Regions from separate parts of the Vibrio pelagius genome, predicted to be linked through region 2. Evidence: riboswitches for the same ligand, from Rfam matches in the RefSeq annotation. Region 2 holds a riboswitch; the other holds the start of a gene.
What was found. Region 2 has a riboswitch for lysine ahead of lysC (lysine-sensitive aspartokinase 3). Riboswitches for the same ligand answer to the same signal wherever they lie in the genome.
Positions count from the first base shown of each region.

Region 1: it holds a riboswitch for lysine, as region 2 does, so the genes downstream of both, vsple_RS08785 (Na+/H+ antiporter NhaC family protein) here and lysC (lysine-sensitive aspartokinase 3) in region 2, are expected to answer to the same signal.

Region 1 covers NZ_AP025503.1:2,025,400-2,040,963, forward strand. Annotated here, with positions in the region: gene hisA (1-(5-phosphoribosyl)-5-[(5-phosphoribosylamino)methylideneamino]imidazole-4-carboxamide isomerase) at 1-601, opposite strand, end outside; gene hisH (imidazole glycerol phosphate synthase subunit HisH) at 646-1,260, opposite strand; gene hisB (bifunctional histidinol-phosphatase/imidazoleglycerol-phosphate dehydratase HisB) at 1,270-2,358, opposite strand; gene hisC (histidinol-phosphate transaminase) at 2,450-3,490, opposite strand; gene hisD (histidinol dehydrogenase) at 3,513-4,817, opposite strand; gene hisG (ATP phosphoribosyltransferase) at 4,817-5,713, opposite strand; His leader region at 5,767-5,904, opposite strand; gene vsple_RS08785 (Na+/H+ antiporter NhaC family protein) at 6,092-7,684, opposite strand; lysine riboswitch at 7,800-7,977, opposite strand; gene vsple_RS08790 (H-NS family histone-like protein) at 8,342-8,752, shown strand; gene vsple_RS08795 (inosine/guanosine kinase) at 9,291-10,595, opposite strand; gene vsple_RS08800 (hypothetical protein) at 10,698-10,967, opposite strand; gene mnmA (tRNA 2-thiouridine(34) synthase MnmA) at 11,173-12,309, shown strand; gene hflD (high frequency lysogenization protein HflD) at 12,333-12,950, shown strand; gene purB (adenylosuccinate lyase) at 13,093-14,463, shown strand; gene htpX (protease HtpX) at 14,706-15,564, opposite strand, start outside.
Region 2 covers NZ_AP025503.1:336,608-352,171, forward strand. Annotated here, with positions in the region: rRNA gene vsple_RS01575 (23S ribosomal RNA) at 1-1,379, shown strand, start outside; rRNA gene rrf (5S ribosomal RNA) at 1,500-1,615, shown strand; tRNA gene vsple_RS01585 (tRNA-Asp) at 1,657-1,733, shown strand; tRNA gene vsple_RS01590 (tRNA-Trp) at 1,792-1,868, shown strand; gene vsple_RS01595 (DUF6933 domain-containing protein) at 2,183-2,974, opposite strand; gene vsple_RS01600 (cation:proton antiporter) at 3,235-4,518, opposite strand; gene metH (methionine synthase) at 4,688-8,365, shown strand; gene lysC (lysine-sensitive aspartokinase 3) at 8,428-9,801, opposite strand; lysine riboswitch at 9,909-10,086, opposite strand; gene vsple_RS01615 (pyridoxal-phosphate-dependent aminotransferase family protein) at 10,263-11,402, shown strand; gene vsple_RS01620 (PglL family O-oligosaccharyltransferase) at 11,466-13,241, opposite strand; gene uvrA (excinuclease ABC subunit UvrA) at 13,337-15,564, opposite strand, start outside.

The DNA of each region.
Region 1 (15,564 bases), 1.5 Mb from region 2:
ATTGGAACTGAACTTGTGGGTACTGTTTACAAAGATCAACATAAAGCTCAACGTTAGAACCTTCCAGCGTACCGTCACGTGATATATCAGTGCACAGAACGTGTTTCAAACCGACCGTCAGGTAGTCTTCAATCAGTGCTTCAATCGTTACACCTGAATCTTCTTGCCAGCCCGAAATCGCGACTTTACGAGTGCCGTTTTCATCAATGTTGATATCCAAAGCAAGTACGATTTTTTCGGCACCATACTTTTCCATCCAACCTTTAACAAGTTCAGGCTGTTTTACTGCTGTTGAGCCAACAACCACGCGTTGAGCACCAGCTTCCAGTAGATCGACAACGTCTTGTTCATTACGTACACCACCGCCAATCTGGATGTTGGCCGGTGTGCTAGCCAACAACTTAGCAATCAGGTCAAGTTGGCGTGCGGTTGTGTCTTTAGCGCCTGTAAGATCAACAAGGTGAAGCCAGTTAGCACCCGCTTGGTGATACAGATTGAACTGTTCTGCTGGATCAACTTTGTATTCTGTTACTTGGCCGTAGTCGCCTTGGAATAAGCGAACAACTTGGCCTTCAATTAAATCTAATGCGGGAATAATCATTTACATTCCTTTTATGGCAGCGTTAGACACTGCCTAATCCTTTATTACAATTCCAAGAAATTCTGAATCAGTTTAGAGCCTGCTTTTGAAGAACGCTCTGGGTGGAACTGAACACCGTAATAGTTACCGCTTTGAACCGCTGCGGTAAATGGGTTTCCATATTCGCACTGTGCGATGGTGTAATCACCAACCGGCATTGCAAAGCTGTGTACGAAGTAGAAGTACTCACCCTCTTCGATGCCTTTAAACAGTGGATGTTCCGGCGTTGATTTCACTGTATTCCAGCCCATGTGGGGAAGCGGTAAATCACCAGTATTCATTAGGCGAACTTCACCGTCACATAGACCTAGACACTCGACTAGCTCATCGGCTTTTTGGCCTTTCTCTTGCGAAAGTTTACCTAGCAACTGCATACCCAAACAGATACCAAGCAGTGGCTTTTCAACCTGTTTAACCAGAGAAATTAGATCGCGCTCAGCAAGGTTTTTCATCGCTTCACTTGCGGTGCCCACGCCCGGCAAAAACAGTTTATCTGCAGCCAGAACGACAGCAGGATCTTTCGAGATCTCTACGGCATAACCAAGGCGTTCAATGGCAAACTTTACCGACGAAACATTGGCACAACCAGTATCGATGATGACAACTTTCTGCTCTTTCATGTTCATTCCTTACAGTACGCCTTTGCTGCTCGGTAACTCGTTGCCTTCAACTTTAATCGCTTGGCGTAGAGTACGACCGAATGCTTTAAACAAGCTTTCAATGATGTGGTGATCGTTATCACCTGCTGAAGATAGGTGAAGCGTACACGCTAATGTATCGGTTAGTGAGCGGAAAAAGTGAACCACCATCTCAGTCGAAAGATCGCCTACTTGCTCACGGCTGAACTTCGCATCGAACTTTAGGTACGGACGACCGGATAGGTCTAACGCACACTGTGCCAGACACTCATCCATTGGTAGGCTAAAGCCAAATCGACCAATGCCACGCTTGTCACCCAGTGCATCTTTTAGAGCCTGACCAAGAGCCAGTGCTGTGTCTTCGACTGTGTGGTGATCATCAATGTGCAGGTCACCTTTCACCGAAAGGTTCATTTGGAAACCGCCGTGTGTCGCGATTTGATCCAGCATGTGGTCGAAGAAACCCATCCCTGTATCAATCTTATTACCGCCTGTCTCATCGAGATTTACAGCAACCTTAATGTCCGTCTCTTTGGTTGTACGAACCACTTCTGCAACACGCGCTTTTACCGTTAAATCTTTTAGGATTTGTGGCCAGTTCATCATACCTTCGGCATTAGGATCTGGATTGTACTGAATGCCACGAATAGCCATGTTTTCAGCTAACTGCAGGTCAGTCACACGGTCACCAATCACAACAGAATTTTGAAAATCGACTTTGCCCGCTTGTAGGTACTCTTTTACCAAACCTAGTTTTGGCTTGCGGCAAGAGCAGTTGTCTTCATCAAAGTGAGGGCAAATCAATACATCGTCAAACTTCACACCTTGAGATTCGAAAAACTCCATCATCATGTTGTGTGGCGCATCGAAGTCTTCTTGAGGGTAACTGTCCGTGCCAAGCCCATCTTGGTTAGTCACCATCACTAAGCGATAACCAGCATCTTGCAGCGCAAGTAAACTAGGAATCACTAACGGTTCAAACTTAAGTTTGTCTAAACGGTCGACTTGAAAATCGACAGGCGGCTCTACGATCAGAGTACCGTCACGGTCGATAAATAGAATTTTCTGTTGTTTACTCACTGGAACTTCCTTTTAATTTTAAATCTTGTCGCTTAGACAATAACATCTAAGCCAAATCAATCTGTTTACTTCGCGTAATCAATCGCTGTTTCTATTGGTAAAAGTTTCGAATAAAACCAAGTGTCTTTTCGCACTCTTCTCGATTACCAACGCTGATACGAACACAATCTTCGATCGGCGAATTACGTAAAATGATGCCGTTGTCCCACGCCGCTTTAAACAGTGCATCACCGTCAGGGAATTTAACGAGCAAGTAGTTACCCCAACCATCGAACACCGTCAGTTGTGGCATCCCCATTAAGCCAGCCTGTAGGTAAGCACGGTTTGCATTAAGGTCAAGCACTTGGAACTTCGCACGAGCTAGCCCTTCTTGAGAAAGCGCTTGAGTGGCAATCTCTGCTACTGGAACTGGTACTGGGTAAGGTGCGATAACTTTAAGAAGCACATCAATCAACTCTTTATTCGCTAGCGTGAAGCCGCAGCGCAAACCAGCCAGAGCAAACGCCTTAGAGAGCGTTCTTAAGATCGCAAGGTTTGGATACTGATCCAAAAGATCCACCGTCGAGGCTTCTGGGCAAAAGTCGATGTATGCTTCATCCATCACTACAATCGCTTTGTCTTGCGTCATTTCCAGCAGCTTAATGATGTCTTTACGATTAACCAGATTACCTGTTGGATTGTTTGGACTACATACAAATACAACTTTAACGTTATCAAGCTGCGCTTCGATCGCTGGGAGATCGAGTTGCCAATCGGTGGTTAACGGAACAACCTTTCGCTCAACACCGATAGTTTCCGCGCTAATCGCGTACATTCCATAGGTTGGTGGACAGTAAAGGATTGCATCTTCACCCGGCTCACAGAAAGCGCGAATCAGTAGCTCAATACCTTCGTCCGCACCACGAGTTGTGATGGTCTGTTCAGCGTTAACACCCGCGTATTGAGCGTACGCCTCAATCATCTCTTTTGGTTGACACTCACTATAACGATTTAGACGCGCAAGATTCAGCGTATATTCGTTATCAAATGGAGACTCATTGGCATTAAGCCACACATCGCCAGAACCACCGATTCGTCGTGCTGACAAATAAGGCGTTAGGGCTTGAACTTGTTTTCTTGCTAGCTTTTCCATGAACAACTTACTCTTTTTAATTCTATGCTTCAGCACGATTGAGTTTTTCAACTCGGATGGTTACGGCACGTTTGTGTGCATCAAGTCCTTCTGCTTCAGCCATGGTAACAACCGTTGGCGCGAGACCTTTCAAGCCATCTGCTGATAGCTCTTGAACGGTCATTCTCTTGGAGAAATCTGCCAAACCTAAGCTAGAGTAGGTTTTGGTATAACCATAAGTTGGAAGAACGTGGTTGGTACCCGATGCATAATCACCCGCTGATTCTGGTGACCAATCACCTAAGAAAATTGAACCTGCATTATCAAGCAGAGGCAGAAGTTCGCGCGGGCTCTTAGTCTGTACAATTAAGTGCTCAGGGCCGTAGAAGTTAGAAATTGCGACCGCTTGCGTAATCGATTCTGCAATAATGATTAGGCTCGATGCCAACGCCTGTTGCGCGATGTCCGCACGAGACAATTCTTTGAGTTGCTTCTGAACCGCTTCCGTTACTTGGTCTGCAATCACTGGTGATGGCGTTACTAATACCACTTGAGAGTCGGGGCCGTGTTCAGCTTGGCTCAACAAGTCCGCAGCAATGAAGTCGGCATCTGCTGTTTCGTCTGCGATAACAAGTACTTCAGAAGGACCTGCAGGCATATCAATCGCTGCACCACGGAAATCGTTACTCACTTGACGCTTCGCCTCGGTAACGTAAGCATTGCCAGGGCCAAATATTTTATCGACTTTGGACACGGTTTCAGTACCGTAAGCCATCGCGGCAACAGCCTGGCCGCCACCCACATTGTACACTTCATCAATTTTACAAAGCTTCGCTACGTACAGAATCTCGTCGGCAATCGGTGGTGGTGAACAAAGCACCACTTTACGACAACCTGCGATCTGAGCCGGAACACCAAGCATTAGAACCGTTGAGGGAAGCGGAGCACTACCACCCGGAATGTAAAGACCAACCGTATTGATAGCGCGAGTCACCTGCTCACATACAACGCCAGGTTGAGTCTCGACCTTAATAGGTTGCGGTTTTTGCGCTTCGTGAAACTTGGCAATGTTGCTGTAAGCTTGCTCTAGCGCTTGCTTCATTTCTGCTGTTAGACGAGCACTCGCTTGTTCAATCTCATCCGCTGAAACGCGGATCGATTTTGGCGTTACTCGATCAAACTTTTCAGTCAGTTCAGTCAGAGCAGCATCGCCCTCACTTCGCACTTTAGCGATAACTTCAGAAACAGCCGCGGTGATGTTTGCGCCCTCACTAATCGCAGGACGCTCTAGTACAGAATCTTGCTGAGATTCACTTAAAGATTGCCAAACAACGGTTCTCATGCGAATTACCCCATCATTTTTTCGATTGGTAATACTAGGATTGAACTCGCACCTAGCTCTTTTAGTTGTTCCATCGTTTCCCAGAATAAGTTTTCTGTACTTACTAGGTGAACTGCAACTTTATCTTTGTCCGTTGAAAGAGGCAGAACCGTTGGATCTTCAGCACCTGGTAGCAGCGCTTTGATTTGCTCAAGTTGAGAAGTTGGAGCGTGTAGCATGATGTACTTTGACTCTTTCGCTTGTTGAACACCCTGCATACGCGTCAGTAGCTTTTCAATCAGTGCTGTTTTGTCTGCGTCGAATTCACCAGTACGTTGAATCAGAGTCGCTTTAGATTGGAAAATGATTTCGGCTTCTTTTAGACCGTTCGCTTCTAGTGTTGCGCCTGTCGAAACTAGGTCAGCAATCGCATCGGCTAGTCCAGCACGAGGAGCCACTTCCACAGAGCCAGTCAGCATACAAGTGCTGAAATCAACACCTTGCTCGTCCATGTAAGCTTTTAGAAGCTGAGGGTAAGTTGTCGCGATACGCTTGCCCGCTAAGTCTTGCGGCCCGTTGTACTTTTCGTCTTTATTGATTGCGATAGATAAACGGCAGCCACCGAAATCAAGACGACGCAATGTTTGGAACTCCGCAGGCTCTTTAAGAGCGAGGCGATCGAGACGAACTTCTTCCAGTTCATTTTCACCGATGAAGCCAAGGTCAACAACACCGTCCATGATCAAACCTGGGATGTCATCATCACGAACCAATAATAGGTCGATTGGCATATTTAGTGAGTGTACAACTAGGCGCTCACCCATGATGTTGAATTTAACACCACATTTTTTTAGTAGGTCTTGGCACTCTTTACTTAGGCGACCTTTCTTTTGAATTGCGATTCTTAGGCGTTGTGTCTGCATTGCTGTATCCCTGTGCAAATATTTGAATTTATTAAATAATTTAAAGTGCTAAAACGAAAAAACCCTCGGAAGACTCTGTCATCCCGAGGGTTTAAATCTAAATTCTTTATGACTTAACCTCCGGGAGTAAACTTGCTCCCGGGTACGCGTATATCTCCCCGAAAGACTAGATAGGGTGATGATGGTGATGAATGTTCATTACTAATTTACGCATACTTATCAGCTCTTATGTTGTTTGCTGTCTTGTATCCACACTAACTAAGCTGGTGGTCTTTTTCAACCATTAATTCGAACTTTTTTCACTATTTTTAAAATTAATTTAACGCCAATTAAAAAGGGAAGCCGTGGCTTCCCTCTTAAGTGTTGTTATTTCACTGATTAGCTCTTACACGTTGCCATTTTACAACGCGAGAAGTAACCCAGTGCGAAGCACACACCAACGAATGTCAATGCTGCTGCTGAGAATGAGAGTGCTACAGAAGCCGTCATACCCAAAACGATGAAGCCTACACACGATACTAGAGCCACAGACAGTGCGTAAGGAAGCTGTGTTGCTACGTGGTCGATGTGGTTACAACGCGCACCAGTTGAAGAGAGAATCGTTGTGTCAGAGATCGGAGAACAGTGGTCACCAAATACTGAACCTGCCAGTACCGCACTTAACATTGGCAGCATAAGTGCAAGATCTGTCGCGCCAGCCATATCACCTGCAATTGGTAGCATAATACCGAAAGTACCCCATGATGTACCAGTAGAGAACGCCATTAGACCAGCAAGTAGGAATAGAATAACCGGTAGCCAATGGTAATCAATGTTGCCCGTCGCTAGTGAAGATAGGTAGGTACCTGTTTTCATGTCGCCAATAACAGAACCGATTGTCCATGCGAATACAAGGATCAGGATTGCGCCAAACATTGAGCGAGCACCAATCCACATAGTACGAACAATTTCCGCCACAGGCAGTTTTTGCTTAACCACAGTTGCTAAGGCAACAATTAGACCTAAGATACCACCGTAGACAAGAGACTTACCGACATCTGTGTTTTCAAACGCACCCAGTAGGTTGAACGCTTGGCCGTCAGCTGCCAGTGCTGCGCCGCCGGTGTATAGCATCGCTGCTACTGTCGCCACGATAAGAGATACGATAGGCATGATCAGATCAGACACAGAACCGTTTTGGCTCTCTTCAATGTCTAGCTCTTCATTTAGATCGTGAGCTTGTTGGCTGTCGTTGTCGCCTTCAAAGCCACGGCCTTGAGATGCTTCAATTTCGTGGTCACGCATTTTGCCTACGTCAAGACCAAACCACGCCACTGCAAATACCATAAGTAGTGCAAACACAGCGTAGAAGTTCATTGGGATAAGACGGATGTATGCGCCCAGTGCCGAGTACTCGGTCATACCATGAGTCACTAGAATGCCACCGATGATAGTCATGATGTATGCACCCCAGCTAGATGCCGGCATGATCACACACATTGGAGCAGCTGTTGAATCTAGAATATAAGCAAGCTTAGCGCGAGATACATAGAAACGGTCTGTTACAGGACGAGAGATCGCACCAACGGCTAGGCTGTTGAAGTAATCATCAACAAAGATGAATACACCCAAGAATGCAGCTAATAGTTTAGAACCACGTTTGCTTTTAACACGAGACTGTGCCCATTCAGCAAACGCACGAGTACCACCAGATAGCGTTAGCAACGCCGTCATCATACCTAATAAAAGAAGGAACCCGACAATACTCATGTTCCATGTGTTGATACCGCCGTCTTCAATGAAAACACCCGATACCTTAGTAACAACATAGTTCGCGGCATTACCAACTGAATAATCAGCCAGTAAAATAGCCCCCATTACAATACCGATACCAAGAGAAACTAAAACGCGACGAGTCACAATAGCGAGACTCAATGCCACAAGCGGCGGCAGCAATGATAAAGGTGATGTTGCAAAATCTATTAAATTCATGATCTTCAAAAACCAGTTTATTTTTATTTGGCTAGAGATCTACTGCAGACAAACTCGGTACAGACGACCAAGTTCATGTTGAACTAAGCGAAAGGGAAGTGAACACTTCACCCAACCCTACAGTAGCGCTCCATAGTTTAAAATTAAGACTATGGCAGTGTTGTACCTATTTAGCACAACCCCAGCAAATTGCTTAGATATACAATTTACTTCGGCAATTACACCTTTCGCTCTCATTCATTGGCATCACCCCAATGAGAGTTACTTTTTGCAATTGCGCCTCTACGTGCGATAACACTTTTAACTATTGTTCGTTTGATTTAACAACAATTTAACCAGCACATCGCATCAGGTAGCCGCAATTGTACTCAACAAAAGAGACAATGCAACATATCACTCCGATAAAACTAACTTTTTTGTTAGTAAAGTAATCAAGATGCTCACAACATCGCCACACCTACTCCACTAGTCACATATCACATTTATAGACTACCACTAGACATATTATATCTTAAACTTGGGACTTCATCGGTTTTTCTGAAAGTTCCCCTATTTTTTAATATTTAAATTAATTCTGAACAGAAATACTGTTTGTGTTCTTTAATACCTCTGTTTATTATTAAGAGGATTAATTAATTTATCTTGATGGGAAATATCATGTCTGAATTAACAAAAACTCTATTAAATATCCGTAGCCTTCGTGCATTCTCACGTGAATTAACTCTTGAGCAACTAGAAGAAGCACTAGACAAACTGACTATCGTTGTGCAAGAGCGTCAAGAAGCTGAAGCTGAAGAACGTGCTGCTCGTGCAGAACAAGAAGCAAAACTAGCGGCTATCGCTGATCAAATCGCTAAAGATGGCATCGACGTTGCAGATCTAATCGCGGCTCTTTCTGGTGAGTCAAAAGCTAAAGGCGCTAAATCTAAACGTGCACCACGTCCTGCTAAATACAAATATGTTGATGCAAACGGTCAAGAGAAAACTTGGACTGGTCAAGGTCGTACACCTTCAGCGATCCAACAACAACTTGATGCTGGTAAATCTCTAGAAGATTTCGCTATCTAATTATTAGCATTCAAACTCATATAATAAAGGCCTACTTAGATAGGCCTTTATTTTTATCTGTACTAACTATCAATCACACACTAGTCCAAAAAAACAGTAGCAACAATCCCCCCAACTCTTGCTACTCGCGCCTGAGCTCAGAATAAACAGAGTGACAACAACCAATTTCACTGGCTCAAATTCAGGCATTTATAGAATCTAATACCAAAGTATATACCTGTGAATGTTATTCCATTCAGAAACATTGAATAATAAGATCGTCAATAGCAATCGCTGCTGTGTAATAGTCTCATTATTTTTATGTATATACACGCACATGATAATCATCGCGGCTTTATGCATATAGTATATTGAAGTGTTCTTGTTAAGACCTGTATGACAGTGTCTACATAAATAATCACTATCAGCTGCTATTGCTATTAATCAATTGGGTTCCAACGTTTCGAAATCTTAATCTAACGTGCCATGATTAATAGAATAAAAAAACCTCAAACTGGATTTGAGGTTTTTAGAAAATTTGTTGTTCAACCGTGAGAGGTTAACGCTCCCAGTATGCTTCTTCTAAACTGTCTTCACGTTCAGGAAGACCGCGAGATAAACGTGGAGAGTGCTGAACTAACACCTCATAACTCGCACGGTTTGAATATTTACATACCTGTGAGAATGAAGAGTAAGTCAAAAATGAGTGCTGATGCTTACTTGAATTTGGTACGTTCTCTTTATGGTACTTATTTGCAGCCATATCGTGTAGCAACGCAGATAACGCAGCATCACCCGCACCATTGGTGTTCTTAATTTTCTCAGGACCACCCATGTAAGGGGCGATATGCGAGTAAACTTTAATAGGAGATTCACACAACGCTTTATGCGCAGGGCGACTGAATTCAAAACGGTTGAATTCAGCAATAGAACCCGGTAGCAACGGTAAGGTCGTTTCGCGCTTCGCAGACTCTTCTGTATAACCAGCCATAAACAGACCTACTGGACCTGCGGTACATAGAACCAAATCTACCCAATCCAAAGTTTTATCTGAAGCAGCGAGAGGATCGCTTTCACCTGTTAGGGCTTCGGCTTCATCTTCATTCATTGCAACAACCGTTACATGTTGCTCTAAGAAGTCTTTCCAAAACTCAGGGTCATCTTGAATAACGAACTTAGTACCTAGCGTCAGTACCACTGGCACATCGTATTTCTTCGCGTACTCAATCGCTTTCATTGTCGCTTCAGGCATAGGGTCGCCTGGCTTACAACGAACGAGGTATGCGGTAAGAACTAACGCAGAAGCACTTTTAAAAATCTTCTCTGGAATGCTGTCTGGATTTAACTGGTTCATTTGACCTTCGCTGATTGCAAAGGTGCGTTCCCCATCTTCAGTGATCAAAGCAAAGCAACGACCGATTGCGCCATCTACCCCTTGTAAATGGTTCAGATCCATTCTGCTTGATGTATTACATAGGTAACGGTAACCGTAGCTGCCGATTTTGATATCTTGGCTCATTACACCCAATAGCGTTGAGCGGTCATCCGCTAACACTGAGTAGTTGTGTAGCGTGTTACCAATGGTGCCACCAGCGTATTCATTAGTAATCAGACACTGCTCTTTTAGCTCTTGGTATAGAGACTCTGCTGCTTCGTCATTGATAACGAGAGAATGACCTTTACTTAAACCATACTTTTCAATTAATTCTGAACTCACTTTCGCTTCGATATCCACCAAAGTTTGGTCAATACCAATAATATGAGTGCGAGACATCTTCTTGCTGTTTTGAGATTGGCTCACTAATGGGTCACGAGCATGAACCGGAAAATAGTGCTTTGATTTACGTTGTCCAGGAAATTTCATAAGGCTAGTCTAAGTCAAGGGGAAATAGGGGGCGGATTCTACCGCGCTATATTTAGCGCGGCAATCACTCAAACTATAGCAAACGTTTGCATGAGTATTTTTTTATTCGCCTTCCATAAAGCTTAGATCTGGCAGCATATCCAGATGTTCTGCGTAACGCTTTTGGTTAAATTCAGCGTTGTTCTTCATGACATCAAATACTTCGATGGCAAGTGCACATGCCATCGCTGCAATCGCATCTTCACGAGAGTGCCCGGTCATCATCAAACGCATTAAAGTCTCTTTCACCTTAATCGGTTGTCCGTCTTCTAGCTGATTTTCAATAATCTCAATCAACTGCTCTTCTTGCATAAATTCATCTTGTTCAGACATTTTTTCATCTCAGGTCTTGGATTTTCAGCGACTATGCCACATATAGGTCTGACATCCTAGCGACTCGCTTCGCTTTCATCAGGTTCCTAACGAAATACAAGCGCACTTCTTGTACAAAAGAAACTGTGATTCCGGTCTCGGATCTGTCACGTTGTTTCTCTTTCTGTTAGAATCTGCGACCAAGTAATAGTAACGGTGTTTAGACATGTCAGATATCAGCTCTGGAAACAGCCAAAAGAAAGTAATTGTCGGTATGTCCGGCGGTGTAGATTCGTCAGTTTCGGCGTATCTTCTCCAGCAACAAGGCTATCAGGTAGAAGGCCTTTTCATGAAAAACTGGGAAGAAGACGATAACGAAGAGTACTGTACGGCAGCTGAAGATCTTGCGGATGCGCAAGCGGTTTGTGACAAGCTAGGTATCCACCTTCACACCATTAACTTTGCTGCAGAGTACTGGGACAACGTATTCGAATACTTCCTTGCAGAATACAAAGCAGGTCGTACGCCAAACCCAGACATTCTTTGTAACAAAGAGATCAAATTCAAAGCCTTCCTTGAATTTGCGGATGAAGTACTAGACGCAGACTACATCGCAATGGGTCACTATGTTCGTCGTACTTTCCCAACTCAAGAAGAGCTAGATGCAGGTAAAAAGCCTGAAATGCTTCGTGGTCTAGACAGCAACAAGGACCAAAGCTACTTCCTATATACGCTTAGCTCAGACCAAGTTGCGCGCAGCCTATTTCCTGTAGGTGAGTTAGAAAAGCCAGAAGTACGTAAGATCGCAGAAGAGCAAGGTCTTATTACTGCGAAGAAGAAAGATTCAACAGGTATCTGCTTCATCGGTGAACGTAAATTCACTGAGTTTCTAGGTAAATACCTACCAGCACAGCCAGGTGACATTGAAACACCAGAAGGCAAAGTGATTGGTAAGCACAACGGTCTGATGTACCACACACTAGGTCAGCGTAAAGGCCTGCATATCGGTGGCACTAAAGGCGGCGGCGGCAACGAAGCTCCATGGTTTGTTGGTGAGAAAGACCTTAAACGCAACGTATTGATTGCAGTACAAGGTAAAGACCACCCTCTTCTAAAATCGGAAGGTTTAATTGCGTCGCAACTGCACTGGGTAGACCGCGCACCAATTACTGATGTTTTGAAGTGCACAGTAAAAACTCGTTACCGCCAAACAGATATTCCTTGTACAATCATTCCAATTGACGATGAGAACATCAAGGTTATCTTCGACGAGCCTCAAATTGCAGTGACTCCAGGTCAGTCAGCAGTATTCTACCAAGGCGAAGTTTGTCTTGGTGGCGGCATCATCGAAAAACGCATCTAATAAAAAGAACTAGGAGTTACTACGTGGCCAACACACTTTATGACCGTACAATCGCTTTCGCTGGAATCTGCCAAGCAGTCGCTTTGGTTCAACAGGTAGCAAAAGACGGCTATTGTGATAAAGATGCCTTTGAAGCTTCACTCAGTGCGATTTTAAATACTAATCCAGCGAATACTGTGGGCGTATTTGGTCGCGAATCCAACTTAAAGCTTGGTCTAGAGTGCCTAGTAAAAGGTATCGATAGTACTCCTGCAGGCAGCGACATCACGCGTTACATCATTAGTTTGATGGCACTAGAGCGTAAGCTGTCAGGTCGCAATGACGCAATGTCTCAACTGGGTGACCGCATTCAAACCGCGGAACGCCAAGCTGAGCACTTTGATCTTTTTGATGATCAGATGATAAGCAACCTAGCGAGTATCTATCTTGATGTGGTGAGCCCTATTGGTCCACGCATTCAGGTTTCAGGTACACCTTCAGTCCTTCAACAGACATCAAATCAACACAAAGTACGTGCCCTGCTTCTTTCTGGGATCCGCAGTGCCGTTCTTTGGCGTCAAGTAGGAGGCAAGCGTCGCCACCTAATCTTCGGACGCAAGAAGATGGTTGAGCAAGCTCAAATCCTCTTAGCAAGAATGTAATACACCAGCTCGCGCACTGTCGCGAGCTTATTCTTTGTACCAAAACAATTCTCACGCAAACGTTTGCGCAATGTGCGTGACAAACTGCAAAGTTACTGGTATAAAGCTCACAAAATTTAGAAACTCAATTCAGGAGAACACCATGGAACTGTCAGCATTGACTGCTGTTTCACCAGTAGACGGCCGTTACGGAAGCAAGACAACTGCACTTCGCAGCATCTTTAGTGAGTTTGGTCTACTAAAGTACCGCTCTATCGTTGAAATTCGTTGGCTACAAAAGCTTGCGGCAACAGACGCAATCGCAGAAGTACCGGCATTCAGTGCAGAAGCAAACAAGTTTCTAGATGAACTAGCAGCAAACTTCTCTGAAGAAGATGCAGCTCGCATCAAAGAGATCGAGCGTACAACTAACCACGACGTTAAAGCGGTTGAGTACTTCCTTAAAGAGAAAGTAGCTGGTGTTCCTGAGCTTCACGCTGTAAACGAGTTCATCCACTTCGCTTGTACTTCAGAAGACATCAACAACACGTCTCATGCTCTAATGCTAAAAGAAGCTCGTGATGAAGTGATTCTTCCTGAAATCCAAAACATCATCGATGCTATCAAAGCACTTGCTGTTGAATACCGCGACATCCCTCTTCTATCTCGTACACACGGCCAACCAGCTTCTCCATCAACAATGGGTAAAGAGATGGCAAACGTGGCGTACCGTATGGAGCGTCAATACAAGCAAATCGCGAACGTTGAAATCCTTGGTAAGATCAACGGTGCTGTAGGTAACTACAACGCTCACCTTTCTGCTTACCCAGAAGTTGATTGGCACCAGTTCTCTGAAGAGTTCATCACTGAGTCTCTAGGCGTAACTTGGAACCCATACACAACTCAAATCGAACCACACGATTACATCGCTGAGCTATTCGATGCAGTTGCACGTTTCAACACAATCCTAATCGACTTCGATCGTGACGTTTGGGGCTACATCGCTCTAGGTCACTTCAAGCAGAAGACAATTGCTGGTGAGATCGGTTCTTCAACTATGCCTCACAAAGTTAACCCAATCGACTTTGAAAACTCTGAAGGTAACCTAGGTCTAGCTAACGCTGTATTCGGCCACCTAGCACAAAAACTGCCTATCTCTCGCTGGCAGCGTGACCTAACTGACTCTACGGTTCTTCGTAACCTAGGTGTGGGTGTTGGCTACGCGATCATCGCATACACTTCTACTCTGAAAGGTATCAGCAAACTAGAAGTTAACCGTGAAGCACTACTTGCAGAGCTAGACCAAAACTGGGAAGTTCTTGCAGAACCAGTACAAACAGTAATGCGTCGCTACGGTATCGAGAAGCCATACGAGAAGCTAAAAGAGCTAACTCGTGGTAAGCGTGTAGATGGCGAAGCAATGCGTAACTTCATCGACGGTCTTGAGCTTCCAGAGCACGAGAAAGCACGTCTGAAAGAGATGACGCCAGCGAACTACATCGGTCAAGCAATCGAGCTGACTGACAAGCTGTAATTCGAGATTCGAATAAGATGATATGAGAAGGCTTCCCTAGTGGAAGCCTTTTTTGTATCTGTTAGCAGTTGCTAACGACGTGAGTGGCAAACCTAAACTGAATTAATCTATTAATACAGACGTAAGCCTAAACAACCATCAACCGGGCACGTTAAAGCAGTAGATTCATCAATGAAAAGCTATTACTTCCGTAATAAAAAGGCTTCCCGAAGGAAGCCTTTCAATCTTGAATCCAATTAAGATTACATGTTACGCAGAGACGCGATACGCTTGTCTAGCGGTGGGTGGCTCATTAGCAGCTCACTCAGAGACTTCTTACCATTGATACCAAACGCCATCATCGAACCTTCAAGCTGTGGTTCATGACTTACTTTTAGACGCTCTAGAGCAGCGATCATCTTCTCTTTACCCACTAGGCGCGCTGCGCCTGCATCTGCGTGGAACTCACGGTGACGGCTGTACCACATTGTGATGAAGCTCGCTAGGAAACCAAAGATTAGCTCAAGAACAATAGACACACCGAAGTACACCATCATGTTGCTGCCACCCTCTTCTTCGTTGTCATTAGAAGCAACGATGTTCGCGATGAAGCGAGACAGGAAGATAACGAATGTGTTCACAACGCCTTGCATCAAAGTCATTGTTACCATATCACCGTTTGCGATGTGGCTAACTTCGTGAGCAAGTACCGCTTCAGCTTCGTCACGAGTCATGCTGTGCAGTAGACCCGTTGAAACTGCAACCAATGAATCATCGCGTTTAGCGCCTGTAGCAAATGCGTTGATATCTGGTGAATCATAGATAGCGACGGTTGGCATACCGATACCTACTTGTTGAGCTTGGCGGCTTACCGTTTCCATCAGCCAATGTTCTGTTTCATTGCGAGGGCTTTCAATCACCATACCGCCAACAGAACGTAGAGCCATCCCTTTTGACATCATCAAAGAAATAAAAGAACCACCGAAACCGAATACGGCAGCCATTACGAGCAATCCAGACAGGCTGCCAGGCTGCATCCCCGTTACAGCGTATACAATATTAAGAACAACACTTAGTACCAATACAACCGCTAAGTTGGTTGCAAGGAACAACATTACTCGC
Region 2 (15,564 bases):
GAGCCACTACGGTGGTGAAGTCATTGATGCCATGCTTCCAGGAAAAGCCTCTAAGCTTCAGATTGTAAGGAATCGTACCCCAAACCGACACAGGTGGTCGGGTAGAGAATACCAAGGCGCTTGAGAGAACTCGGGTGAAGGAACTAGGCAAAATGGTACCGTAACTTCGGGAGAAGGTACGCTCTTATCGGTGAAGTCCCTCGCGGATGGAGCTGACGAGAGTCGCAGATACCAGGTGGCTGCAACTGTTTATTAAAAACACAGCACTGTGCAAAATCGTAAGATGACGTATACGGTGTGACGCCTGCCCGGTGCCGGAAGGTTAATTGATGGGGTTAGACTTCGGTCGAAGCTCTTGATCGAAGCCCCGGTAAACGGCGGCCGTAACTATAACGGTCCTAAGGTAGCGAAATTCCTTGTCGGGTAAGTTCCGACCTGCACGAATGGCGTAATGATGGCCACGCTGTCTCCACCCGAGACTCAGTGAAATTGAAATCGCTGTGAAGATGCAGTGTACCCGCGGCTAGACGGAAAGACCCCGTGAACCTTTACTACAGCTTGGCACTGAACATTGACCCTACATGTGTAGGATAGGTGGGAGACTTTGAAACCGCGTCGCTAGATGTGGTGGAGTCGTCCTTGAAATACCACCCTTGTAGTGTTGATGTTCTAACGTTGGTCCCTGAATCGGGATTACGGACAGTGCCTGGTGGGTAGTTTGACTGGGGCGGTCTCCTCCCAAAGAGTAACGGAGGAGCACGAAGGTGGGCTAATCACGGTTGGACATCGTGAGGTTAGTGCAATGGCATAAGCCCGCTTGACTGCGAGAATGACAATTCGAGCAGGTGCGAAAGCAGGTCATAGTGATCCGGTGGTTCTGAATGGAAGGGCCATCGCTCAACGGATAAAAGGTACTCCGGGGATAACAGGCTGATACCGCCCAAGAGTTCATATCGACGGCGGTGTTTGGCACCTCGATGTCGGCTCATCACATCCTGGGGCTGAAGTCGGTCCCAAGGGTATGGCTGTTCGCCATTTAAAGTGGTACGCGAGCTGGGTTTAGAACGTCGTGAGACAGTTCGGTCCCTATCTGCCGTGGGCGTTGGAAGATTGAAGGGGGCTGCTCCTAGTACGAGAGGACCGGAGTGGACGAACCTCTGGTGTTCGGGTTGTCATGCCAATGGCATTGCCCGGTAGCTAAGTTCGGAATCGATAACCGCTGAAAGCATCTAAGCGGGAAGCGAGCCCTGAGATGAGTCTTCCCTGGCGCTTTAAGCGTCCTAAAGGGTTGTTCAAGACTAGAACGTTGATAGGCAGGGTGTGTAAGCGCTGTGAGGCGTTGAGCTAACCTGTACTAATTGCCCGTGAGGCTTAACCATACAACACCCAAGGGGTTTTGATGGACTCAAGATATACAAACGCTTGAATGAGTTTGAAGAGAACAAGAAACAGCTTTCCAGATTACTTTTCTGAAAGAAAATCAGAGAAGAAAGAATTTGCTTGGCGACCATAGCGTTGTGGACCCACCTGATTCCATGCCGAACTCAGAAGTGAAACGCAATAGCGCCGATGGTAGTGTGGGGCTTCCCCATGTGAGAGTAGGACATCGCCAGGCTTTAAATTATGGACACTTGCTTAAAGCAAGTAAGCCACTGCGGAGTGGTAGTTCAGTTGGTTAGAATACCGGCCTGTCACGCCGGGGGTCGCGGGTTCGAGTCCCGTCCACTCCGCCACTTATTCGAGAGCCTCGCCCAGTGTGAGGTTTTTTCGAATCTACAGTATTGAAATTTTAGGGGTGTAGCTCCAATTGGCAGAGCAGCGGATTCCAAATCCGCGTGTTGGGAGTTCGAATCTCTCCACCCCTGCCATATCCAAGGCTCTAGTCGAAAGACTGGGGCTTTTTCATAGCTATCGTTCAATAAATTCAAACTACCCATACAACACTTCCCCATTTCCCTATTCAACGATTCCTCTATACTTTCCCAACCTGTTTTTCGGTTCATACCAATCGTAGTAAATAATTGCCCACCCTAGCTTGCTAAAATGCTCGATAACTGCGTTAGAATTTTTGATTGTAGAATAACTACTTATCGAAAAATTCTGCCTTGTTCTCAAGCCTTTTTCCTGCGCTATTTTTGATCACCTATTTACTGTGATTGGTATCATATCAGGTCGGATACTCTTATCGCTTGGTAGGGAACACGATCACGTTATCTTGTATCGATTCTGGTTGTTTCTGTAGATCCCACTCTTCGTGATCTGTACTCATCTCTATGGGCATAGGCGCATCGGACATAGCCCGCTTAAGTTCACGTATACGCTCAGAGACATCCTTAATCTGTTTCTCATCGTAATCACAGTAGTTTCTTAACCAATGGAACAGCATCTGATTCGCAGGATAGATCATGTCCTTAAACCCTTTATACTGTCTCAGCATGCTGTTCATGTCAGCATCAAAGCACATCACTTGCTCGGTATCAGGCAAGCACCCAGAATTTTCAGCAGTATCCTTAAAGAACCAGGCTATCTCGTTTATATGCGACTGCATGCTTCTGTCCGAGCGACTAAAGAAGCGGTATTCGCTGTTTGCGGCCAAGAAGTTATTCAGAATAGGCTCAAAGGTATCATTATTCATGATCATCAGATCTTCACCGAAGTACTGAACCAAGTTAGCTATGCGCTCAATGAAGTCGGTTAGAAACCGTTGGTATTCACCCTTCTTAAGATCAACGAAGGTCATCACATACCGCGTATCTTTCTCAATAGCGAAGATGATGGGTTTACGTTGAACTCGGACTACATGCACCAACCACTCACAGAGCTCTTTTGGAGTACTGCCATCATTTTCTTTCAAGTAATCAGTATCATCAGCTATTAACTTGCATGGAGCAGGGGCTATTGGTGAGAACTCTCTTCCTTTTCGAGTCACGGTGAAGAAATCACTAGCTGCTTTAGTACAGTTGAAAATTAACATGATTCTCTGTTTTAGTTTCTTAATTTGTTCCAGATTAAAGACCATTTGAATAAATGCAACTACAGACAATGTGTAAATGACTTTGGAGCATGAATTTTGTTAGTAGTATCTGGTATCACGTTTGTCGCTGACATCGTTAATTACATCTAACGATAAACGACCTCACAATCTACGAAAGCTTAGTTTGGACTGGAGGGGAAGATTTTGATAGCAACGGTATAGAGGCTACTTAGGAGCAGCCTCTATGTAGGGTCGGAGTGTTATTTGTTTAACTCTTTTTCTGCGAGTTTAGCTTTCTCAATCATTGGTGTAATCGTTGAGCCTTGAATTAAGATTGAGAACACCACAACTGAGTATGTCATGACTAGAATGATCTCTTTTACATCAATCAGTTTGTCTTCGATGACCCAGATACCTGATGGGATAGATAGAGCCATTGCAAGTGCTAAGCCACCACGTAATCCACCCCACGTGAGGATGTTAACTGAGCACGGGTTATAGCTTCTAAAGCGCTTAAAGCCAATGTATGATAAAAATACACTGAGGTAACGCGCTCCTAGTACTAACGGTACAGAGAAAGCCATTAAGATCCAGTCTTCTTTATGGAATTCAAAAAGCAGCATCGACATACCGATCAGTAGGAATAGCACGCCATTTAGAAACTCATCGATGAGCTCCCAGAAGTGGTCTAAGTGATCTTCACTCTCTTTTGAGAATCCGATAAAGCGTGTCCAGTTGCCAATCATAATACCTGATACGACCATAGCTAATGGGCCCGATACATGAAGCACTTCTGCAAACGCGTATCCGGCGGTTGGGATACCAATCGTTAGTAACAACTCCATAGAGTGATCGTCGGTATTGCTGATTAAGTAGTGGAATATAAGCCCCAATACGAAACCATAAACAATCCCACCAATCGCTTCTTGAATAAATAGCATCGTTACGCTGCCCACTGTTGGAGCTTCGCTACCAAATGCGATAGTAAACAGAGTGACAAAGATAACCAGACCGAAACCATCATTGAACAGTGACTCACCTTCAATTTGGGTTGAAATACGTTTTGGGGCATTGAGTTTCTTAACAATCGCTAAGACTGCAATCGGGTCAGTCGGAGAGATAAGAGATCCAAACAGTAAGCAGTAGATAAGATCAAACTGAATGCCGATAACTTGGCAAAATCCGTAAAGCGCAAACCCAATGAAAAAAGTCGAAAATAGAGTCGCTCCTAACGCGAGCACAGTAATTTCCCATTTCTGATCTTTGAGGTTAGGGAGTTTAATCCCTAGCCCACCTGCAAATAGTAGGAAACCTAAAATCCCTTTGAGTAGAAAATCTTCGAAGTTGATACTCGCCACTGTCTCTGAAGCGATTTCAGACAGCTGAAACCAATCGTTTTGACCAGCAATCAGGATAATTAGTGAAAGCATCATCGAACCAGCAGTAATAGCGATTGTGGTTTGCATCTTTCCTATCTTGCTGTTTACAAACGCTATCAACATAGCGGCTGCAGATAAAAAGCAAAGTGTGTAGTAGACCGACATTGGATTTCCGATATGTAACAAAATATGAAAATGAATTTTCGTCCTCTATCGCTTAAATAGCAAACGGTTTTTTGTCATAGATTAGTTATCAATTTCTCCGTTTAGACGTCTAGACTCCTTTTTAATGTGTGATAGGATGGAGTGATAATTAAAGGAATGAGGCTGTACTGTGGGAAGTAATGTAAAGCAACAGATCGAAGCTCAGTTAGAGCAACGAATTCTATTGATCGATGGTGGTATGGGCACCATGATCCAGAATTATAAACTGGAAGAGCAGGACTATCGAGGTGAGCGCTTTGCCAATTGGCATAGTGATCTTAAAGGCAATAACGACCTTTTGGTGCTTACTCAACCTCAGCTTATTAAGGACATACATTCGGCTTACTTAGAAGCTGGCGCAGACATCCTTGAAACCAATACCTTTAACGCAACTACCATTGCGATGGCTGACTATGATATGGAAAGCCTCAGTGAAGAGATTAACTTTGCTGCTGCTAAGTTGGCGCGTGAAGCTGCTGATGAGTGGACTGCAAAAACACCTAACAAGCCTCGTTACGTAGCTGGCGTGCTTGGCCCAACGAACCGTACTTGTTCGATTTCCCCTGATGTAAATGACCCTGGCTATCGAAATGTTAGCTTTGATGAGTTAGTGGAGGCTTACTCCGAATCAACTCGAGCGCTGATTAAAGGTGGTTCTGATCTGATCCTGATTGAGACCATTTTCGATACTCTAAATGCTAAGGCTTGTGCATTTGCCGTTGATACTGTGTTCGAGGAGTTAGGGATTACTCTTCCAGTCATGATCTCAGGTACTATCACAGACGCATCAGGTCGAACGCTTTCCGGTCAAACAACAGAAGCTTTCTACAATTCATTGCGTCACGTTCGCCCACTGTCCTTTGGCTTGAACTGTGCCCTTGGGCCTGATGAACTGCGACCTTATGTCGATGAGCTTTCTCGCATTTCAGAAACCTTTGTTTCAGTTCACCCTAATGCTGGTCTTCCTAACGCATTTGGTGAATACGATCTCTCTCCTGAAGATATGGCCTCTCATGTAAAAGAGTGGGCGGAGAGCGGCTTCCTAAACCTAATCGGTGGTTGTTGTGGCACCACTCCAGAACATATTCGCCATATGGCTAATGTGGTCGAGAACGTTAAGCCGCGAGCTTTACCTGAGTTAGCTGTTTCATGCCGCCTATCAGGGTTAGAGCCCCTCACCATCGACAAAGACACCTTGTTCGTCAATGTTGGTGAGCGTACCAACGTTACTGGTTCTGCTCGATTCAAGCGTCTAATTAAAGAAGAGCTTTATGACGAGGCTCTGGAAGTTGCTCGTCAACAAGTTGAGAATGGCGCACAAATCATCGATATCAACATGGATGAAGGCATGCTAGATGCTGAGGCGTGTATGGTGCGTTTCTTAAATCTATGTGCGTCTGAACCTGAGATCTCTAAAGTGCCTATTATGGTCGACTCTTCGAAGTGGGAAGTCATCGAAGCGGGCCTGAAATGTATTCAAGGCAAGGGCATCGTTAACTCCATCTCTTTAAAAGAAGGTAAAGAGAAATTTGTTGAGCAAGCTAAGCTGATTCGCCGTTATGGTGCTGCGGTTATCGTGATGGCTTTTGACGAAGTCGGTCAAGCAGAAACCCGTCAGCGTAAGCTAGAGATTTGTACTAACGCATACAATATCTTGGTGGATGAAGTTGGTTTCCCACCGGAAGATATTATCTTCGACCCGAACATCTTTGCTGTTGCGACCGGTATTGAAGAGCACAACAACTACGCGGTTGATTTCATTGACGCGGTAGCAGACATCAAACGCGACCTTCCATATGCGATGATTTCAGGCGGTGTTTCTAACGTATCGTTTTCTTTCCGTGGTAACAACTACGTTCGAGAAGCGATTCACGCGGTATTCCTGTATCACTGTTTCAAGAACGGTATGGACATGGGTATCGTTAATGCTGGTCAGCTTGAAATTTACGATAACGTCCCAGATAAACTGCGTGAAGCGGTAGAAGATGTTGTTCTTAATCGTCGTGATGACTCGACTGAGAGATTACTAGATATCGCTGCGGAATACGCTAATAAAGGTGTTGGTAAAGAGGAAGATGCTTCCGCACTCGAGTGGCGTACTTGGGCGGTTGAGAAGCGCCTAGAGCATGCACTTGTCAAAGGTATTACTGAATTTATCGTCGAAGATACTGAAGAAGCTCGTTTGAATGCCAGTAAGCCATTAGAGGTCATTGAAGGTCCCTTGATGGATGGCATGAATGTTGTGGGTGATCTGTTTGGTGAAGGTAAGATGTTCCTTCCTCAGGTAGTTAAGTCAGCGCGTGTAATGAAGCAAGCCGTTGCACACTTGGAGCCTTTCATTAACGCTTCTAAGCAAGCTGGTTCTTCAAACGGTAAGATTTTGCTCGCTACCGTAAAAGGCGATGTTCACGATATCGGCAAGAACATTGTGGGCGTGGTACTGCAGTGTAATAACTACGAGATTATTGACCTTGGAGTGATGGTTCCTTGCGAACAGATCCTAAAAGTCGCTAAAGAAGAGAATGTCGACATTATCGGCCTATCTGGCCTAATTACTCCATCACTCGATGAGATGGTGCATGTCGCTAAAGAGATGGAACGTTTGGATTTCGATTTGCCACTGTTGATTGGTGGTGCAACAACTTCCAAGGCGCATACTGCCGTTAAGATTGAACAGAACTACAAGAACCCTGTGGTGTATGTGAACAACGCATCACGAGCGGTTGGGGTATGTACGTCTCTATTATCTGATGAGCTTCGCCCGGCGTTTGTTGAGAAGCTAGATTTGGATTATGAGCGTGTCCGTGATCAGCACAACCGTAAAAAGCCTCGCACTAAGCCGGTAACGTTAGAGCAAGCTCGAGCGAATAAAGTGGCTATTGATTGGGAAAGCTATACGCCGCCAGCTCCAGCTAAGCCGGGTGTGCATGTTTATGATGACTTTGATGTTTCGACTTTGCGTCGTTACATTGACTGGACTCCGTTCTTCATGACTTGGTCGCTAGTGGGCAAATACCCTGCCATTCTTGAACATGAAGAAGTAGGCGAAGAGGCAAAACGTCTATTCAAAGACGCCAATGACCTGCTTGATCGAGTTGAACGTGAGGGCTTACTTAAAGCTCGTGGTATGTGTGCGCTGTTCCCTGCGGCAAGCGTTGGTGATGATATTGAAGTTTATACTGATGAATCACGCACTGAGGTGGCTAAGGTTCTTCATAACCTACGTCAGCAAACAGAAAAACCAAGAGGTTTTAACTACTGTCTGTCTGATTACATTGCACCAAAAGAGTCAGGTAAGAAAGATTGGATCGGTGCCTTTGCCGTAACAGGTGGCATTGGAGAGCGTGAGCTTGCTGATGAATATAAAGCGGCGGGCGATGACTACAACGCCATCATGATTCAAGCGGTAGCTGACCGACTTGCTGAAGCATTTGCCGAGTACTTACATGAGCAAGTACGTAAAGATATCTGGGGCTACTCAGCCGATGAAAACCTATCGAATGATGAGTTGATTCGTGAGAAGTATCAAGGTATTCGTCCAGCACCGGGTTATCCTGCATGTCCTGAGCATACTGAAAAAGGCTCATTGTGGGAGCTACTGAAAGTGGAAGAGACGATCGATATGTCTTTGACGAGCAGTTACGCGATGTGGCCAGGTGCATCAGTATCGGGTTGGTATTTCTCTCACCCTGATTCACGTTACTTTGCAATTGCTCAGATTCAGCAAGATCAAGTAGATAGCTACGCTGATCGCAAGGGCTGGGATGCGCTGGAAGCAGAGAAGTGGTTAGGTCCAAACATTAACTAAGATCGACTAGAAAGTAAAAGGGTTGCCATTGCGCAACCCTTTTTTAAATCTGTTTGAATGTATTACTCTTGCTCAAATAACTCTTGGTGGAGTTTCTGAATTGCCGAGCGAGAAACGGACTCATGCACTAAGAAACAAAGGTTGTGTGGGCTTGCGCCGTAGCAGATCATGCGTAAGTTGAAGTCTTCAAGAGTGCTGAAGACCTGTTTTGCATAGCCTTTGCTCTCACTCATATTGTTACCGATAAGTGCCACAAGGCATAGGTTGTGTTCAACTTCTACTGTACATAGCTCTTCAAGCTCTTTGCGCACGACTTCAGGCAGTTCTGGAGCTCCACCAGAAGTGTCTGTCTGATCCAGCGTCAGAGAGACACTGATCTCTGACGTTGTAATAAGATCGACAGAGATCTTATGCTTAGCAAGGATTTCAAATACTTTTGCTAGGAAGCCGTATGCATGGAACATGTTCGCACTGCGCAGTGTGACCATAGTTTGGTTACAACGCAGGGCAAGTGCTCTGAACAGTGGCGAGCTCTCAACTTGTTGACGAATCCAAGTACCGCCTTTTTCAGGTTCTTTAGAAGAGCCGACAAAGACAGGAATTTTATGACGTAGCGCTGGCACCAATGTAGAAGGGTGCAAGATCTTCGCGCCAAAGTTCGCCATCTCAGAGGCTTCACTGAAGCTGATCTCTGGAATTGGTGAAGCTTTAGGGGCGATACGAGGATCTGTGGTGTAGATCCCCGGGACATCAGTCCAAATCTCTAGACCAGAAGCTAATACTGACTCTGCAATGAGTGCTGCTGAATAGTCGCTTCCGCCACGACCGAGTGTGGTTGTATTGCCTTCATCGTCCGCACCAATAAAGCCTTGAGTGATGACGACGTACTCTTGGCATAAAGGAATCAGTTTCTCTTGAGCAAGCTGAGAGATCTGCTCCAGTTGAGGTTCTGCTTTGCCGTAAGCGTCATTGGTACGCAACACTTCTCTAATATCAAATCTGACTGCAGATACGCCACGCTCTCGAAGAATTTGCGCAAAAAGGTGGGTCGACATTAGCTCACCACACGCCACTAGATGGTCAGTTAACTTGGCACTGGACTGAAAAGATGCAGCTTCTGCAGCACTGGCAACGTTGTCCAAAATCGCATGGATCTCTTTCTCGACACTCATAGGCTCTGCGAGTTGATCTAAAATCGCGTGATGAATATCGGTTAGTTGACTCATTAGCTCTTGGCGGCGGGCTTGGTCTTGTACACCGTTTGCCAGTTCAACTAAAAGATTGGTGACGCCTGAACACGCACTGCTGACAACAAGCTTGGTATTTGGGTTATTCTCAATAATGGCTGCACAGTGACTCATTGCTTCAAAGTTAGCAACGCTTGTCCCACCGAATTTGGCGACATTAAAAGAACCAGCTACATTAGATGCGCTCACGATAAATCTCCCGACTTCCTAAAATAAAAATTACTGTTGGTAATCCAACGTCCAATGTTTTGAAGAGAGGGTTTAGAGCAAAAAGAGAGGTGTGTATTTGAATTGTAAACCTCAGAAGCTCCTCATCATATTGGAATGATGACAGTTAATGGGATTCAGCCCAATTAACCGATAACAGAAACCCGACATGTTTCAGTTACCTCGGCACTGCTCCCCCTGAATGCTCTGTATTGGAAATGTGGTTCCACAAAACATCTACCTGGGCAGTGCTCCTCTTCTGCTTGATAGCTGATTTATTGAACGTGTTTGCGGTAAGAATGTCAATCGATAACTCAAGATAAAGTGAAAATAAATTTAACAATTCTGTGACAGTGGTTTGACCTCGAGACTTTCGACTAATTGCTGAGGTTGTAGATTTGCTTTAGTGTGGAAGGTTGATGTCATAAACATAAAGGATAATTATGTCGAACCTGCACACAATCTCAATCGCTGAAAGCTTCTTTCCTCCTCATCGCACGTTAATGGGACCTGGGCCTTCTGATATTTCCCCGCGAGTGCTACAGGCGCTGAGTCGTCCTACTATCGGTCACTTAGATCCTCTGTTTATCAATATGATGGATGAAGTGAAACAGCTACTAAAGTACGCCTTCCAAACGGAAAACGAGTTTACGATTGCGGTCTCAGCACCGGGTAGTGCAGGTATGGAAACCTGCTTCGTCAATCTGATTGAACCTGGCGAAAAAGTGATTGTGTGCCGTAATGGTGTATTTGGTGAGCGAATGCGTGAAAACGTAGTTCGCTGTGGTGGCGAAGCTATTTTGGTTGACGATGAGTGGGGGAGACCTGTATCGGTCGATAAAGTGGAGCAAGCACTCACTGAGCACCCAGATGCGGTCGCGGTTGCGTTTGTTCACGCAGAAACATCAACGGGCGCCCTTACAGATGCGGAAGCGATTTCTCAGGTTGCTCGTCGTTTTGACGCACTAACCATCGTGGATGCTGTGACTTCATTGGGTGGTGTCCCGCTGCTGGTGGACGAATGGCAGTTAGATGCCGTCTATTCGGGTAGTCAGAAGTGTTTATCTTGTGTTCCGGGCCTTTCGCCAGTGACGTTTTCGCAAAAAGCGGTAGAGAAGATGAAAGCGCGTCAATCGCCTGTGCAGAGTTGGTTCTTAGATCAGAGCTTGGTACTGGGGTACTGGAGTGGGGAAGGAAAGCGTAGCTATCATCATACTGCGCCGGTAAATAGCCTGTACGCACTGCATGAATCTTTAGTGATTCTACGCAATGAAGGGTTAGAGAATGCTTGGGAGCGTCATCAATCAGCGCATCGTGAGTTAAAGGTTGGGCTTGAATCGCTGGGTCTAAGCTTTGTGGTTGAAGAGGGAAGTCGGCTACCACAATTGAACGCGGTGTATTTCCCTGAAGGGATTGATGAAGCGGCGGTTCGAACACGACTGCTTGAAGAGTACAACCTAGAGATTGGCGCAGGTCTTGGCGCATTAGCCGGGAAAGCGTGGCGAATTGGCTTAATGGGTTATGGTGCTCGCAAAGAGAATGTTGCCTTGTGTTTGAAAGCTCTGGCGGATGTTTTAAAGTAAACAGAGTGACTCATTGATTTAAAAGGCGAACGAATCATCTCGTTCGCCTTTTTTATTGCGTTGCTATTGAGCGCTGCTGTGCGCTGATGAGGTCGATGATTTTACCTGTGATGGGCGCTGGTACTGCACCGTTGAAAAATCTCGATTAGGGAATAGGAATTGCGCTTCGCTGCGAATTTGTTCTGCTTTGCTTTCGTCCCCTAAGCCTTGGTAAGCCAAGATCAGGTTGTTGTAAAACGCAGGTCGAGGCTTCGACTTGATGATATTCAAAGACCAATCGATATACGGCTGAATCAGCTTCGGATCTTCTTGATAGAGTCCGATATTGAGATAAGTACTGTAGATATCCCAATCGTAACGATCTTTCCAAACTACAGGGTTCGAAACCTCTTTTAGAATGTCCGGATTTTTAGGCTGAGACTTCTCAAACTTGGTCAGTACATAGTTGGTATGCAGGGCACTTAACATATAAAAGCTGACAAGAATAGGCACAACCAAGCTCGTTACTCTAAACAACGTCTTACTGATAATGCTAAATCCCTTTTGGTAATGCTGGGAAGTGCGTTGATCTACCCAGTAAAGGAGCACGATAAAGGTGATCCAGTGAATCGCTGAGTGGTAAAACGGATACTCAAGTTGTGAGTGTAAAACGATCGGAATAAACAACGCGAACAATGCGAGCCGCGTTCCTTTTATTGCAGTGGTTATCCGACCTGCGACTAAAGCCGCTGCAAGCAGAATACCGATAATAGGCACGATACCGCCTTCGACGCCCCAAAATAACAACTCATTGTGTGGATGGTCCATCGCTGGAAGGCCAGGGTGATAATTGGGATTAAGTTGATGTTGGCGTGCTGTATAGAGCGTATATTCAGACTCAAACTTACCGTAGCCGTAACCAGAAAATGGCTTTTCCACCATCATGTCGAGGGCTTGCGGAAAAGTATAAGCTCGAGGGCTTTCTAAGTGTGTACGCTTGCTGGCTAAGCTATCCGCTGCTTGTAAGTTGATGATAGCGAAACCGGCAATCAGCCCAAGTACGACAGAACCACACCAGCCGTAAAAACGTTTCTTGGTCGAAAACTTGTAAAGGTATGGCAGGATAAGGACAAAGCTTAACACGCTGGCTAGCCAACCCGTTCTGGATGCGATGATGATCAGCAGTGGTACTGTGATTGCTGGCATAAGATAGAGCAGAAATGATTCACTCAGTTTGAGGTTGTACTTGGTTGGTTGTCTTGCCAGTAGATAAGCAGAAAGTACAAACCCAGTTGCGAGAAAACTTGCCATCACATTTGGTTGTTGAAAAATACCATAAGGACGGTTGGCTTTGGTGTTGTAACCAAACATATTGCCCGCTTCTAAGAAAAAGTACTGGAAGTAACCAAACAGAGCTTGAAGCATCACGGCAAGTACAATGAACCACAGTAAGCGCTGCTTGTGTTTGTTACTGAATTTGAACTGCTGAAGAAGAACAAACAACGCGAAACCAGCCCATAGTCCAAGTAAGCGACCTGAAGCTCCGGAAAGTGCAGCATTACTGTATAAAACTGGCAGGGTAAGAATTATGCAGCTAATCAGAAGTCCAATAGTGAGCTTTGAGTATTTGATGACACGGTTATTGGCCATTTGATAAAAGCCAATTGCCAGAGTAAAGCTCAAGGCAAGCCATGTGGTTGGGTTGAAGGAGAGCGCTAGGCCTGAACCACCAGGGTTGGGCATAAAAAAGTGCATAGCGATGAGAAAGACAACAGCCAAAGAAACCAAAAAGGGCTTATTGAGCGGAAGTTGAGTCACTTGAGCCTCAAGCTGTGTACCACTGGTGTGTATTGTCGCCATAGATCCTTAACCTTATAAAAACGGGGCTTGTTCAACTAGAACAAGCCCCGATACTGTAACACTTTTCGCCTTATTCGCTGAGTGCTATTGTAGACCTATTTCATAGTTAACATAGGCTTAAGAAAACGAGCGGTGTGAGAACCTTCGACTAATGCCACATCTTCTGGTGTACCAGCGGCAATAATTTCACCGCCACCTTGGCCACCCTCTGGGCCAAGATCGATGATCCAGTCTGCGGTTTTAATCACATCCAAGTTGTGTTCGATGACTACGACGGTGTTTCCGTGGTCACGCAGACGGTGTAGAACGGTCAATAGCTGTTGGATATCGTGGAAGTGTAGGCCTGTGGTTGGCTCATCTAGGATATAAAGAGTCTTACCAGTATCACGTTTAGATAGTTCACGAGCCAGTTTAACACGCTGCGCTTCACCACCAGACAGCGTTGTCGCGGCTTGTCCGAGTCGAATATATGACAAGCCCACGTCCATTAATGTTTGGAGCTTGCGTGCGATCACTGGAACTGGGTTAAAGAATTCGCGAGCATCTTCGACCGTCATCTCTAACACTTCATCGATGGTCTTGCCTTTGTAGCGTACTTCCAACGTTTCACGGTTATAGCGTTTCCCTTTACATACATCACAAGGAACGTATACATCTGGTAAGAAGTGCATTTCGACTTTAATAACCCCATCACCCTGACAGGCTTCACAGCGTCCACCTCGAACGTTGAAGCTAAAGCGGCCCGGCTTGTAACCACGAGAACGCGCTTCTTGTGTACCCGAAAACAGTTCACGAATCGGTGTGAAGATACCAGTATAGGTTGCAGGGTTAGAGCGCGGGGTGCGTCCAATTGGGCTTTGGTCGATATCGATAACCTTATCGAAATGCTCTAAGCCTTTTATCTTCTTATATGGCGCTGGTACTGCCGTGGTTGCACCGTTAAGTTGCGTGTGGGCGATCTTAAAGAAGGTATCGTTAATTAGAGTTGATTTGCCTGAACCTGACACGCCTGTAATACAGCTGAACAGACCGACAGGAATTGTGGCTGTCACCTCTTTAAGGTTGTTGCCTGTCGCACCAATTAGCTCAACCACTTTCTTTTTGTCGATTGGAGTACGCTCTTTTGGTACGGCAATTTCTTTTACGCCACTGAGGTACTGACCAGTTAAAGAGTTTGGATTGTCGATGATCTCTTGCATGGTGCCTTCGGCTACAACATTACCACCATGAACACCAGCGCCCGGACCAATATCAATCACGTGATCGGCGCAACGAATCGCATCTTCATCATGCTCTACCACCAATACCGTGTTACCAAGATCGCGAAGGTGTACGAGAGTCTGTAGTAGTCGCTCATTGTCGCGCTGGTGGAGACCAATGGAAGGTTCATCTAGAACATACATAACGCCAACCAGACCTGCACCAATTTGGCTTGCAAGTCGGATTCGTTGCGCTTCACCACCCGAAAGTGTCTCTGCGCTGCGTGATAGGTTGAGGTAGTTCAAGCCAACGTTGACCAGGAAGTGCAGGCGGTCGTTGATCTCTTTCATTACCTTTTCAGCAATTTGGGCGCGCTGACCGTTTAATTGTAGATTTTGGAAGAATGCCAATGCATCAGCAATACTCAGCTCGACAATTTGCGGTAGGGTAGTATCACCAATAAATACATTACGTGCTTCGAGTCTTAGACGAGTGCCACCACAGCTAGAACATGACTTGGTTGAGATGTATTTCGCTAGATCTTCACGAACCGAGTTTGACTCCGTATCACGGTAGCGTCTCTCTAACGTATTCAGAATACCTTCAAACGGGTGACGCTTAACTCGAATATCGCCACGATCATTGATGTACTTAAATTCAACCTCTGTTCGACCTGAGCCTTTCAAGATGATGTCTTGAGTTTTCTTTGGTAAAGAGCTGAACGGGGAAAATAGATCAAATCCGTAGTGCTCAGCTAGCGAGGTGAGCATTTGGAAGTAGTAATAGTTCTTTTGATCCCAACCTTTGATGGCACCGTCTGCAATACTTAGGTTGTCGTCAACAATAATGCGGCTTGGGTCGAAGTATTGCTGTACACCTAGGCCATCACAGGTACCACAGGCACCGGCAGGGTTATTGAAAGAGAACAGTCGTGGTTCAAGCTCTTGCATGCTGTAACCACATTTCGGGCAAGCGAAGTTAGCCGAAAATACGATCTCTTCTTGATCGTTATCGTCCATCCAATCGACAACAGCGATACCGCCAGATAGCTCTAGAGTCGTCTCAAAAGACTCAGCGAGTCGTTGTTGAAGATCAGGGCGAACCTTAAAGCGATCCACTACCA